Linked DNA regions of Sphingosinicella sp. BN140058. The main gene of each other region encodes a partner of the protein of the gene in region 2 in a complex. Links are inferred from orthologs where the notes say so. Each region holds a gene or a part of one and is shown on either strand. Other genes may lie near its edges.

Region 1 (4,389 bases), 1.1 Mb from region 2 along the record:
GCGATGGAACGGCCACCGCTTCCCCCGTCACACGGCTCGACCGGATAGGGCGCACAACCGCCTTACGCGAACAGTGCAGTCCGGCTGGAGCGCGCAGAGTTGCGGCTCAATGCTATCTTCAACAGATCACCGCGAAGATCGTCATCGACGATTCCCCGCCTGGGCTCTCAGACCCGGCGGTAGCGGAAATACCAGACTTCGTGGCCTTTGCGCCGCGCCTTGGCCTCATACCGGGTCTCCGGCCAGCCGCCGGGCCGGGTGAGGAAATCCCTGGCGCTTTCGGCCAGCCACTGAAAGTCGCGGCGCTGGTTCATCACCATCATCGACCAGCGGCAATAGGTCGGATCATCGGTGCCGAGGCGGAACTCGCCGCCCGGCTTCAGCTTGGCGGCGACCAGGTCGAGCGGGCCGTGGTTGAGCATCCGCCGCTTGGCATGGCGCGCCTTGGGCCAGGGATCGGGATGGAGCAGGTAGACGAAGCTCAGCGCGCCGTCAGGCAGGCGCTCGAGCACCTCCAGGGCATCGCCCATGTGCAGCCGCACATTGGTCAGATGCTTGTCGCGGATGTGGGTCAGCGCGCCGACGACCCCGTTGAGGAACGGCTCGGCGCCGATGAAGGCATGGTCGGGGAGGAGGTCGGCGCGGTAGGCGAGATGCTCGCCCGAGCCGAAGCCGATTTCGAAATGGAGCGGCCGGTCGCTGCCGAACAGACTGGCGGAGTCGAGCGGCCCGTCTTCGGGCACGCTGATCGCGGGCAGCAACTCCTCGAGCAAGGCGGCTTGGCCCTGACGAAGCTTGTGGCCGGAGCGGCGCCCGTAGAGGCGGCGGATGGTGGCGGGATCGTTCACGCGCCGCCCATAACAAGCCCCTCCCCCCGAGGGGAGGGGCTAGATTGGATCAGAGGGCTGCCTTCAGCCTGTCAGCGAGGTCGGTCTTCTCCCAGGGGAAGAAGTCGCCCTCGGGCTTGCGACCGAAATGCCCATAGGCGGCGGTGCGGGCGTAAATCGGCTTGTTGAGGCCGAGATGGGTGCGGATGCCGCGCGGGGTGAGGCCGCCGAGCTCCGAGATGCTCATGATCGCCTTTTCGATCTCGGCATCGCCGACCGTGCCGGTGCCATGCGTGTCGACGTAGAGCGACAGCGGCTCGGACACGCCGATCGCATAAGCGAGCTGGATCGTGCAGCGGCGGGCGAGGCCGGCCGCGACGATGTTCTTGGCGAGATAGCGTGAGATGTAGGCGGCCGAGCGATCGACCTTGGTCGGGTCCTTGCCGGAAAAAGCGCCGCCGCCATGCGGCGCCGCGCCGCCATAGGTGTCGACGATGATCTTGCGGCCGGTGAGGCCGGCATCGCCGTCGGGACCGCCGATCTCGAAGCTGCCGGTCGGATTGATGTGGTAGACGGTCTCGTCCGAAAGCAGCGCCGCGGGAAGGATCTCGGCGACGACCTTCTTCACATAGGCCTTGAGCTCGGCCTCGTTCTCGCCCTGGTCGTAGCCCTTGCCGTGCTGGGTCGAGACGACGATCGCGGTCGCGGCGACCGGCTCGCCATTCTCGAAGCGCAGGGTGACCTGGCTCTTGGCGTCGGGCTCCAGGAACGGCGCCGCGCCGGAGTGACGGTCGGCGGCCATGCGCTCGAGGATCTTGTGGCTGTAATAGAGCGTCGCCGGCATCAGGTCCGGAGTCTCGTCGCAGGCGAAGCCGAACATGATGCCCTGGTCGCCGGCACCCTCGTCCTTGTTGCCGCTGGCGTCGACGCCCTGCGCGATGTGCGCGGACTGGCCGTGGAGATTGTTGTGGAAGGTGAACTTCTCCCAGTGGAAGCCGTCCTGCTCGTAGCCGATCCGCTTCACTGTCTCGCGCACCGTGCGCTCGATCTCGTCCTGGGCGCCGTCGACCCAGGCGTCATTCTCGTAGACGCCCTTGCAGCGGATCTCGCCGGCGAGGACGACAAGCTGGGTGGTGGTCAGCGTCTCGCAGGCGATGCGCGCTTCGGGATCCTTCGACAGGAAGAGATCGACGATCGCGTCCGAAATCTGGTCGGCGACCTTGTCCGGATGGCCTTCGGACACCGACTCGGACGTGAAGAGATAGTTGCTGCGCATGGGAGAGAACCGGCCTTCCTCGTGAGAGCTTTGCTGGATGGAATTGCGGATATAAAGATATCCTTATATGCGGCCGCTCCCTAGCGCGTCTCCGCCCGCTTCGCAATGGTCCGCGCTCGCCGCGAAAGCAGCAGGCCAAGCGCCGCCAGCAGCAGCGCGAAGGCGAGCGGCAGGACGTTGCCGAGCCGCGCGAACGGAGTCGGCGGCTTGGGCAGCGGCAGACGGGAATCGATCACCCCGCGCTCGCGCCAGGGCAGGCTGGCGAGCAGCCGCCCTTCGGCATCGATCACCGCGCTGATCCCGGTCGGGGTCGAGCGCAGGATCGGAAGTCCTTCCTCCAGCGCGCGCAGCCGTGCCTGGGCGAGATGCTGGGGCGGGCCCCAGGCGCCGAACCAGGCATCGTTTGACGGGTTGAACAGGAAGGCGGGACGATTCGCCCGATCGACAACTTCGCCCGAGAAGATGATCTCGTAGCAGAGCTGAAAGCCCGCCTTGCCGATCAGCGGCAGATCGAGCGTGCGGGGGCCCGGCCCCGGATCGAAATCGACGTCGCCGGGCGCGAGACGCGACAGGCCTATCGCGGACAGGATCGGACGCATCGGCAGATATTCGCCATAAGGGACGAGATGCGCCTTGTCGTAGCGGGCGAGAATGCGGCCGCCCGCGCCGATCGCGAACACGCTGTTGGTGGCGCTGGTCAGCTCTTCGCCGGTCGCCGAGCGCCAGGTAATGCCGCCGGTCAGCAGCAAATCGCCGGGTCGCAGCAGCGCGCCGACCTCGCGCCGCAGCAAGGCCGTTTCCCGCTGCAGGGGCAGATAGGCGAGTTCGTTCTCGAGCGGCCGGGTGATCGCGGCCTCGGGCCAGAGCAGCAGCCGCGGCTCGGCCGGCGAGGCCGCCGACATCTGCTCGAGGCGCGCCATATTCTGGTCCTCGAACCCTTCCTCCCATTTGTCCTGCTGGCCGATATTGGGCTGGACGATGCGCAGCGCGACGCGGGCCGCGCCCTCGGGCGGCCGGCTGGCGAGGGCGGCAAGGCCCGACGCGACGGCGACCGCGCCGACCAGCCCGGCCGCCGGCCGCCATTCCCGTCGCCAGAGGATCAGCAGGGCGCCGGCAAGCAGGGCGGCGAAGCCCGACAGGCCGTAGGTGCCGATCCATTGCGCGGTCCATGACGCCGGCGTCGGCAGCAGGGCGACTCCGAGCGGGTTCCAGGCGAAGCCGGTGAACAGGGTCGCGCGCAGCCATTCGGTCACGATCCAGGCCGCGGCGAAGATCAGCACCAGGCGCAGGGTGCTGCGCCCGGCCGGCTGGTCCGGGCGCGCCGCGCCCCAGCGCCAGGCGAGTCCGGTCGCCATCGCCGGATAGACTGCGAGGTACAGCGACAGCAGAACCACTGCGACCCAGCCGAGCCACGCCGGCATTGCCGCCTGATAGGTGAAGGCGGTGGCAATCCAGTTCAGGCCAAGGGTGAAATGGCCGACCCCGAACCACCAGCCGCGCGTCAGCGCGCTGCGCATCCGCGGCGCGTCGGCGACCAGCCAGAGCAGCAGGGCAAAAGCAGCAAGCGTCAGCGGCCAAGCCCCCAGCGGCGCGAAGCCGCAGGCGCCGACGATCCCGGCAACGAGGGCGACCAAATTCTTCTTCATGCGGAAGCAGCGAGGAAAATCATGCTCTCTCCATGCCGAAGTCGGCGGGCGGAGAAAAGCCGAGCCTTGGTCGGCGACGCCACCCGGGGTAAAGAACCGGCATGGCGCTTCCCCCATTCCATCTCGCCTTTCCCGTCCACGATCTCGACGCAGCGCGCGCTTTCTACGGCGGCCTGCTCGGCTGTCCGGAGGGACGAAGCGCCGCGGAATGGATCGACTTCGATTTCTACGGCCATCAGATCGTCGCTCATCTGTCGCCCGACGCAGCGCCTCGCCCCCACCACAATCCGGTCGACGGCCATGACGTGCCGGTGCCGCATTTCGGCGCGGTGCTCGACATGGCGGCGTGGCGGAATCTGGCGGATCGGCTGCAAGCAGCCGGCGTCGATTTCGTCATCCCGCCCACCATCCGCTTCCAGGGCGCGCCCGGCGAGCAGGCGACGATGTTCTTCCTCGATCCGTCCGGCAACGCGATCGAGATCAAGGCGATGGCCGATCCGGACAATCTGTTCGCCAAATGAAAAGCCCCTCCGCACGGGGAGGGGCTCGTCGACAGGATGAAGGAGTCCGGCCCTATTCGGCGGCGACCCCGACGAACAGGTCGTTGGTGGCGTGGCGCTCGGCCGATCGGGTCGCTTTC
Region 2 (5,969 bases):
CGTGACTTCGGCGCCGGGGCAGGAGAGGCAGCGCGCCTGGACCGAGGCGCCGGTCATCAGCAACTCGGCATCGGCTGCCGCACGCAGCATCATCTGGCGCTGCTTCATGCCGATCCGGCCGAACGCATCGGCCGAAGCTTGCTCCTCTTCCTCTCCGCCGGTCGCGAACGCGAGCAGCAGCGAATCGAAGAAGCCAGGCTCCTGCTCCAGCCATACCGGCCTGGCGTCGTCCGCATCAACCTTGGCCATCCGCGCAGCCTCGGCGACGGCGTCGTCGAGGCCGCCGAAGGCATCGACCAAACCGAGCTGACGCGCGGTGCCGCCGTCCCAGACGCGGCCTTGCGCAATCTGGTCCACCCGCGCGACCGGAAGCTTGCGCCGCTCGGAGACGAGGGAGAGGAAGCGGCCATAGGTATTCTCGACACCCATCTGGAGCAGCCGGTCCGCTTCCGGCGCAGGGCCATGAAGCAGATCGGGCTCGCCCGAGAGCGGCGTCGTCTTGATGCCGTCCGCGCCGACGCCGATCTTTGCGAGCGCATTCTCGAAGCTCGGCAGGATGCCGAACACGCCGATCGATCCCGTGATCGTCGAGGGTTCGGCGTAGATCTTGTCGCCGGCCATCGACACCCAGTAACCGCCCGAGGCGGCCAGGCTGCCCATCGACACCACCACCGGCAGCCCCTTCGCCTTGGCCGCAAGCAGCGCTTGGCGAATGCGCTCGGACGCCAAGGCCGAGCCGCCCGGCGAATCGACCCTGAGCACGATCGCCTTCAGGTCGCGGTCGCGCATGCCGCGCTCCAGCGCCCTGACGATCGTCTCGGCGCCCGCAGTGCCGGCATTGGCCTCGCCGTCGACGATGTTGCCCGCGACGGTGACGATGCCGATCTCACCGGCCTCCTCCGTGGCCGGATAGGTCGACGCCCACTTGTCGAACGCGATCCTGCGGAAGCTCCCCGGGACGTCGGCATGAAGCGCGCCCGTGATCTTGGCGATGCGCGCCCCGAAGGCCTGGCGGTCGCCGATCTGATCGACCAGCCCCGCGGCAAGCGCCGCCTTGGCCATGTCGCCGCCCGCCGCCTGGATTCGGCCCGGGGCATCGGCAGCATAGGCCGCGATCTGGGCTTTCGGCCGCGCCTGCCGGACCGATTGCTGCCAGCTTTCCCACATTGCGCCGTAAAGCGCCTGGGCATTCTCCCGCGCTTCCGGCGACATGTCGCTGCGGGTGAACGGCTCGACCGCCGACTTGTAGGTGCCGACCCGGTAGACGTTGGCGGTGATACCGAGCCGGTCCATCAGCCCCTTGAAATAGAGATTGTTGCCGCCAGGCCCGGCGACCAGCACCCCGCCCATCGGATTGAGCCAGATTTCGCTGGCGTGGGACGCGAGAAGGTAGGAATCGTCATCATAGGCGGTGGCGTAGGCGAGCACCGGCTTGCCGGCCTTCTTGACCGCATCGAGCGCTTCCGCCGCCTGGACGAGCGTGGCCTGTCCGCCGCCCGAGAAGATGTCGAGATCCAGCACCACGGCCTGCACGCGGTCGTCGCCCGCCGCCTTGCGCAGCCCGTGGACGATGTCGCGGAGCCGGTATTCGCGGCCGCCCGCACTCCCGCTCAGCACTTCGCTCGCGCTTGCCTGTGCCGGCTGCTCGACGATCGGGCCCGACAGGTCCAGCACCAGCGCGCCCTTGTCGCCGCTGCCGACCGCAGGCCGCGACGTCATCGCCGCATAGAGAAATCCGAAGAAGAGGAGCATGAACAGGAGCACCAGCCCGTCCTTGATCCCGACGAGCAGTCTCCAAACCTTGCCGACGAATCGCATTGTCGCATTCCCGTAACAGCTTCGGCCTAGCGCAGGGTTGGGCCGTGGATCCGGACCGGACCCTTTGGACGAGGGCTAATCCACCGCCGCGGCCCTGTAAATGGATGCGGCCGGTCGGGTCGAAACGGATGAATTTTCCTGTCGCCGGGCGCTTGACCGCAGATGAACAGCAACTACATCGGCAGCGCTGGCACTCACTGGGGGTGAGTGCTAACAAGGTTGAACCCAGCGACTGCCGCACCTCGCCAAAAGGGGGGAGAGCAGCCGCATTACTAGAAGAGGTGACGTGCATGACTTTTCGTCCGCTCCATGATCGGGTGCTCGTGCGCCGCGTCGAGGCCGAAGAGAAGACGGCCGGTGGCATCATCATCCCCGACACCGCCAAGGAAAAGCCGCAGGAAGGCGAAGTGATCTCGGTCGGCTCCGGCACCAAGGCCGAAGACGGCTCGGTGACCCCGCTCGACGTCAAGGCCGGCGACCGCATCCTGTTCGGCAAGTGGTCGGGCACCGAGGTCCGCCTCAACGGCGAAGACCTGCTGATCATGAAGGAATCCGACATCCTCGGAATCGTCGGCTGACTCATCGCACATCCATCCACGTTGAATTGAACTAAGAGGAAAGAAGACATGGCAGCGAAAGACGTACGCTTTTCGCGTGACGCCCGTGAGCGGATCCTCCGCGGCGTCGACATTCTCGCCGATGCGGTGAAGGTCACCCTCGGCCCCAAGGGCCGCAACGTCGTCATCGACAAGAGCTTCGGCGCGCCGCGCATCACCAAGGACGGCGTCACCGTCGCCAAGGAGATCGAGCTCAAGGACAAGTTCGAGAACATGGGCGCGCAGATGCTGCGCGAAGTGGCCTCGAAGACCAACGATCTCGCCGGTGACGGCACCACCACCGCCACCGTCCTCGCCCAGGCGATCGTCCGCGAAGGCATGAAGTCGGTCGCGGCCGGCATGAACCCGATGGACCTGAAGCGCGGCATCGACGTCGCCGTTTCGAAGGTCGTCGAGGACCTCAAGGCCCGTTCCAAGCCGGTCGCCGGCTCGAATGAGATCGCCCAGGTCGGCATCATCTCGGCCAATGGCGACACCGTCGTCGGCGAGAAGATCGCCGAAGCGATGGAGCGCGTCGGCAAGGAAGGCGTGATCACCGTCGAGGAAGCCAAGGGCCTCGAGTTCGAGCTCGACGTCGTCGAAGGCATGCAGTTCGACCGCGGCTACTTGAGCCCCTACTTCATCACCAACCCGGAAAAGATGCAGGTCGAACTCAACGACCCGTACATCCTGATCCACGAGAAGAAGCTCTCCAACCTCCAGGCGATGCTACCGATCCTCGAGGCGGTCGTGCAGTCGGGCCGTCCGCTGCTGATCATCGCCGAGGACATCGAGGGCGAAGCGCTCGCCACCCTCGTCGTCAACAAGCTGCGCGGCGGCCTCAAGGTCGCGGCCGTCAAGGCTCCGGGCTTCGGCGATCGCCGCAAGGCGATGCTCGAGGACATCGCGATCCTGACCAACGGCGAGATGATCAGCGAAGATCTCGGCATCAAGCTCGAGACCGTGTCGCTGAACATGCTCGGCCAGGCCAAGCGCGTCACCATCGACAAGGACAACACCACCATCGTCGACGGTGCCGGTGCGCGTGACCGCATCGAGGGCCGCGTCACCGCGATCCGCCAGCAGATCGAGAACACCACCAGCGATTACGACCGTGAGAAGCTCCAGGAGCGTCTCGCCAAGCTCGCCGGCGGCGTCGCCGTGATCAAGGTCGGCGGTTCGTCCGAGGTCGAGGTCAAGGAGCGCAAGGACCGCGTCGACGACGCGCTGCACGCGACCCGCGCAGCTGTCGAAGAGGGCATCGTCCCCGGCGGCGGTACCGCTCTGCTCTACGCCACCAAGGCGCTCGAAGGCCTCAAGGGTGCCAACGAGGACCAGACCCGCGGCATCGACATCGTCCGCAAGGCGATCATTGCGCCGGTTCGTCAGATTGCCGAGAATGCCGGCAATGACGGCGCCGTGGTTTCGGGCAAGCTGCTCGACGGCAACGACGAGACGCTCGGCTTCAACGCCCAGACCGAGACCTACGAGAACCTCGTCCAGGCCGGCGTGATCGACCCGACCAAGGTCGTCCGCACCGCGCTGCAGGACGCCGCATCGGTCGCCGGTCTGCTCATCACCACCGAGGCCGCGGTCTCCGAGCTTCCGGAAGACAAGCCGGCTGCCGGCGGCGGCATGCCGGGCGGCATGGGCGGCATGGGCGGCATGGACTTCTAAGGCGTAAGGCGGCCTTCGGCAGCGGCGCTCGTCGCTGCCGAAGGATTCGCCTTAGCCCGGCCGGCGCGTCCGCCGCGGAGCTGCGGATCGCGTTCGACGTCCAAGGCGGGCTTGCCCGCCTTCTGCCGAGGCCCAAAAGAAAAGGGGTCGGAGGATCTCTCCTCCGGCCCCTTTTTCTGTGCCTTCGATCCGCCTTACTGCGCGTTGGTCGCCGTCGCTGCAGCCGCATCGTTTGCGGTGCCGGCATCGTTCCCAGCGGCATCGTTCCCGGCCGCGCCCTCGGCCACCGCGACGTCACCCGCCTCGGGTGTCGGCGCATCGCCGTTGCCGAGCTCCGGATTTTCCACGGTCAGGCTGTCCGGCGACGTATCGAGCATGTTCGCCGCCTCGTCGAGCTGGGCATTCTCCTCGGCGGTGGGGCCGGTGCTTTCCTTGTCTCCGCATCCGGCCAGGAGGGCGAGTGCGGCGGCCGTCAGGCCGGTGGCGATGATCGAGCGCATGAATGATCACTCCGAAGATGGCATGTCGGCCGCTGTCTGCCGCATTGCCGGGCAAATAAAAAGGGCCGCGCACCCGGTGGTGCGCGACCCTTTTCGTCGCATAAGTTCGCGAGAACTTAGTGCGCGGCGTTCGAGGTCGCGTTGGCGACCGCGTCCGACGCGTTCTCGACGGAGTTGCCGGCAGCTTCGAGGCTGTTGCTGGCATTGTCGAGAGCGTTGTTGGTCGCGTCGACCGCGCTCGCGTCGTTCGCCGAGGCGTTGACGTCGCTGACGGCTTCGGTCTCGGTGACGTTGAGATCGGTTGCGGTGTTGTTGCCGGCATCGTTGCTGGTGTTGTTGCACGCAGACACGCCGAGGGCTGCGACGGCAGCCAGGGTCAGACCAATCTTCTTCATGAAAACTTCCCTCCGTTTGGAGCAACTGATGATCCGCTGGGCGAGGTGCCGTGGCGTAGCCCATCGGCTCTCCAGCGCTGCATGCTGTACAAAAGGCGCAGCAGTATGTCTACCTATTCGGTAAGCAATTGCGGTAAAGCGTTTTTTCCGGTCATTCTTCCGTCACAATCCGACGTTGGACGCTCTTATCAGCGCCTTGAACGGCTTTCGGGCGCGCAAATCCCTCGTGCGAACGGAACCAAAGGGCGTGAAAGGCGTGTCGTCACTTGACCCGCATATAAAGATATCTTTATATCCTTATCTATGGCCGATGTGACTGACCTCTTTCGCTCCCTTGCCGATCCGACGCGGCTGCGGATTCTCGCGCTGCTGCGGGCGATGGAGCTGTCGGTCGGCGAATTGGCGCAAGTGCTCGGGCAAAGCCAGCCCCGCGTCTCGCGCCACGTCAAGATCCTGATCGATGCCGGCCTTGCCGAGCGGCGCAAGGAAGGCAGCTGGGTCTTCCTCAGCCTCGGCGATGGCGCGCGGGTCGATCCGCTGTTCGCAATGCTCGATCGCTGGGCCGAGATCGACGGCGAGGATCCATGGATGCTTGCCGATGCCGCGCGCCTTGCCGCGGTTCGCGCCGATCGTGCGGCCGCCGCCGAGCGCTATTTCGCCCAGCACGCCAATCACTGGGACGAGATCCGATCGCTCCACATCGCCGAGAGCGAGGTCGAAGCGGCGATCGGGCGCGCGCTCGCGGACCGGCCGGTCGGACGCCTCGTCGATGTCGGCACCGGCACCGGCCGGATGATCTCCTTGTTCGGGCGCGAGGCGCAGCATGCCTTGGGCGTCGATCGCTCGCCCGAGATGCTGCGTCTTGCGCGGGTCAAGCTTGCCGAGGCCGGCCTCACCGCCGCCGAACTGCGCCAGGGCGACATGTACGCCCTCCCGCTTCCCGCGGGCAGCGCCGACACCGTAATCCTCCACCAGGTGCTGCA

The links. Proteins that work in one complex are often made in the same cells at the same time.
Region 1: the proteins of groL (region 2) and metK are in contact, whole or in part, in a cryo-EM structure (PDB 8P4O), measured with the Escherichia coli proteins. The link is inferred for Sphingosinicella sp. BN140058 from one-to-one orthologs.

What each region holds. Positions count from the first base shown.
Region 1 is NZ_CP035501.1:2,198,650-2,203,038, reverse strand. The notes cover bases 1-2,873. They hold metK (methionine adenosyltransferase), read right to left. Parts: upstream 2,104-2,873; coding sequence 898-2,103; downstream 1-897. Other genes in these bases: lnt (apolipoprotein N-acyltransferase), read right to left, coding at 2,184-2,873; trmB (tRNA (guanosine(46)-N7)-methyltransferase TrmB), read right to left, coding at 168-848. Also shown: more of lnt, read right to left, coding at 2,874-3,749; ETR14_RS09895 (VOC family protein), read left to right, coding at 3,851-4,270; ETR14_RS09890 (UDP-glucuronic acid decarboxylase family protein), read right to left, coding at 4,323-4,389. UniProt on the Escherichia coli protein: Catalyzes the formation of S-adenosylmethionine (AdoMet) from methionine and ATP.
Region 2 is NZ_CP035501.1:3,327,692-3,333,660, reverse strand. What follows is about bases 1,832-4,767. They hold groL (chaperonin GroEL), read left to right. Parts: upstream 1,832-2,444; coding sequence 2,445-4,091; downstream 4,092-4,767. Other genes in these bases: ETR14_RS14915 (hypothetical protein), read right to left, coding at 4,708-4,767; ETR14_RS28400 (hypothetical protein), read right to left, coding at 4,286-4,591; groES (co-chaperone GroES), read left to right, coding at 2,109-2,396. Also shown: signal peptide peptidase SppA, read right to left, coding at 1-1,818; more of ETR14_RS14915, read right to left, coding at 4,768-4,986; ETR14_RS14910 (metalloregulator ArsR/SmtB family transcription factor), read left to right, coding at 5,290-5,969.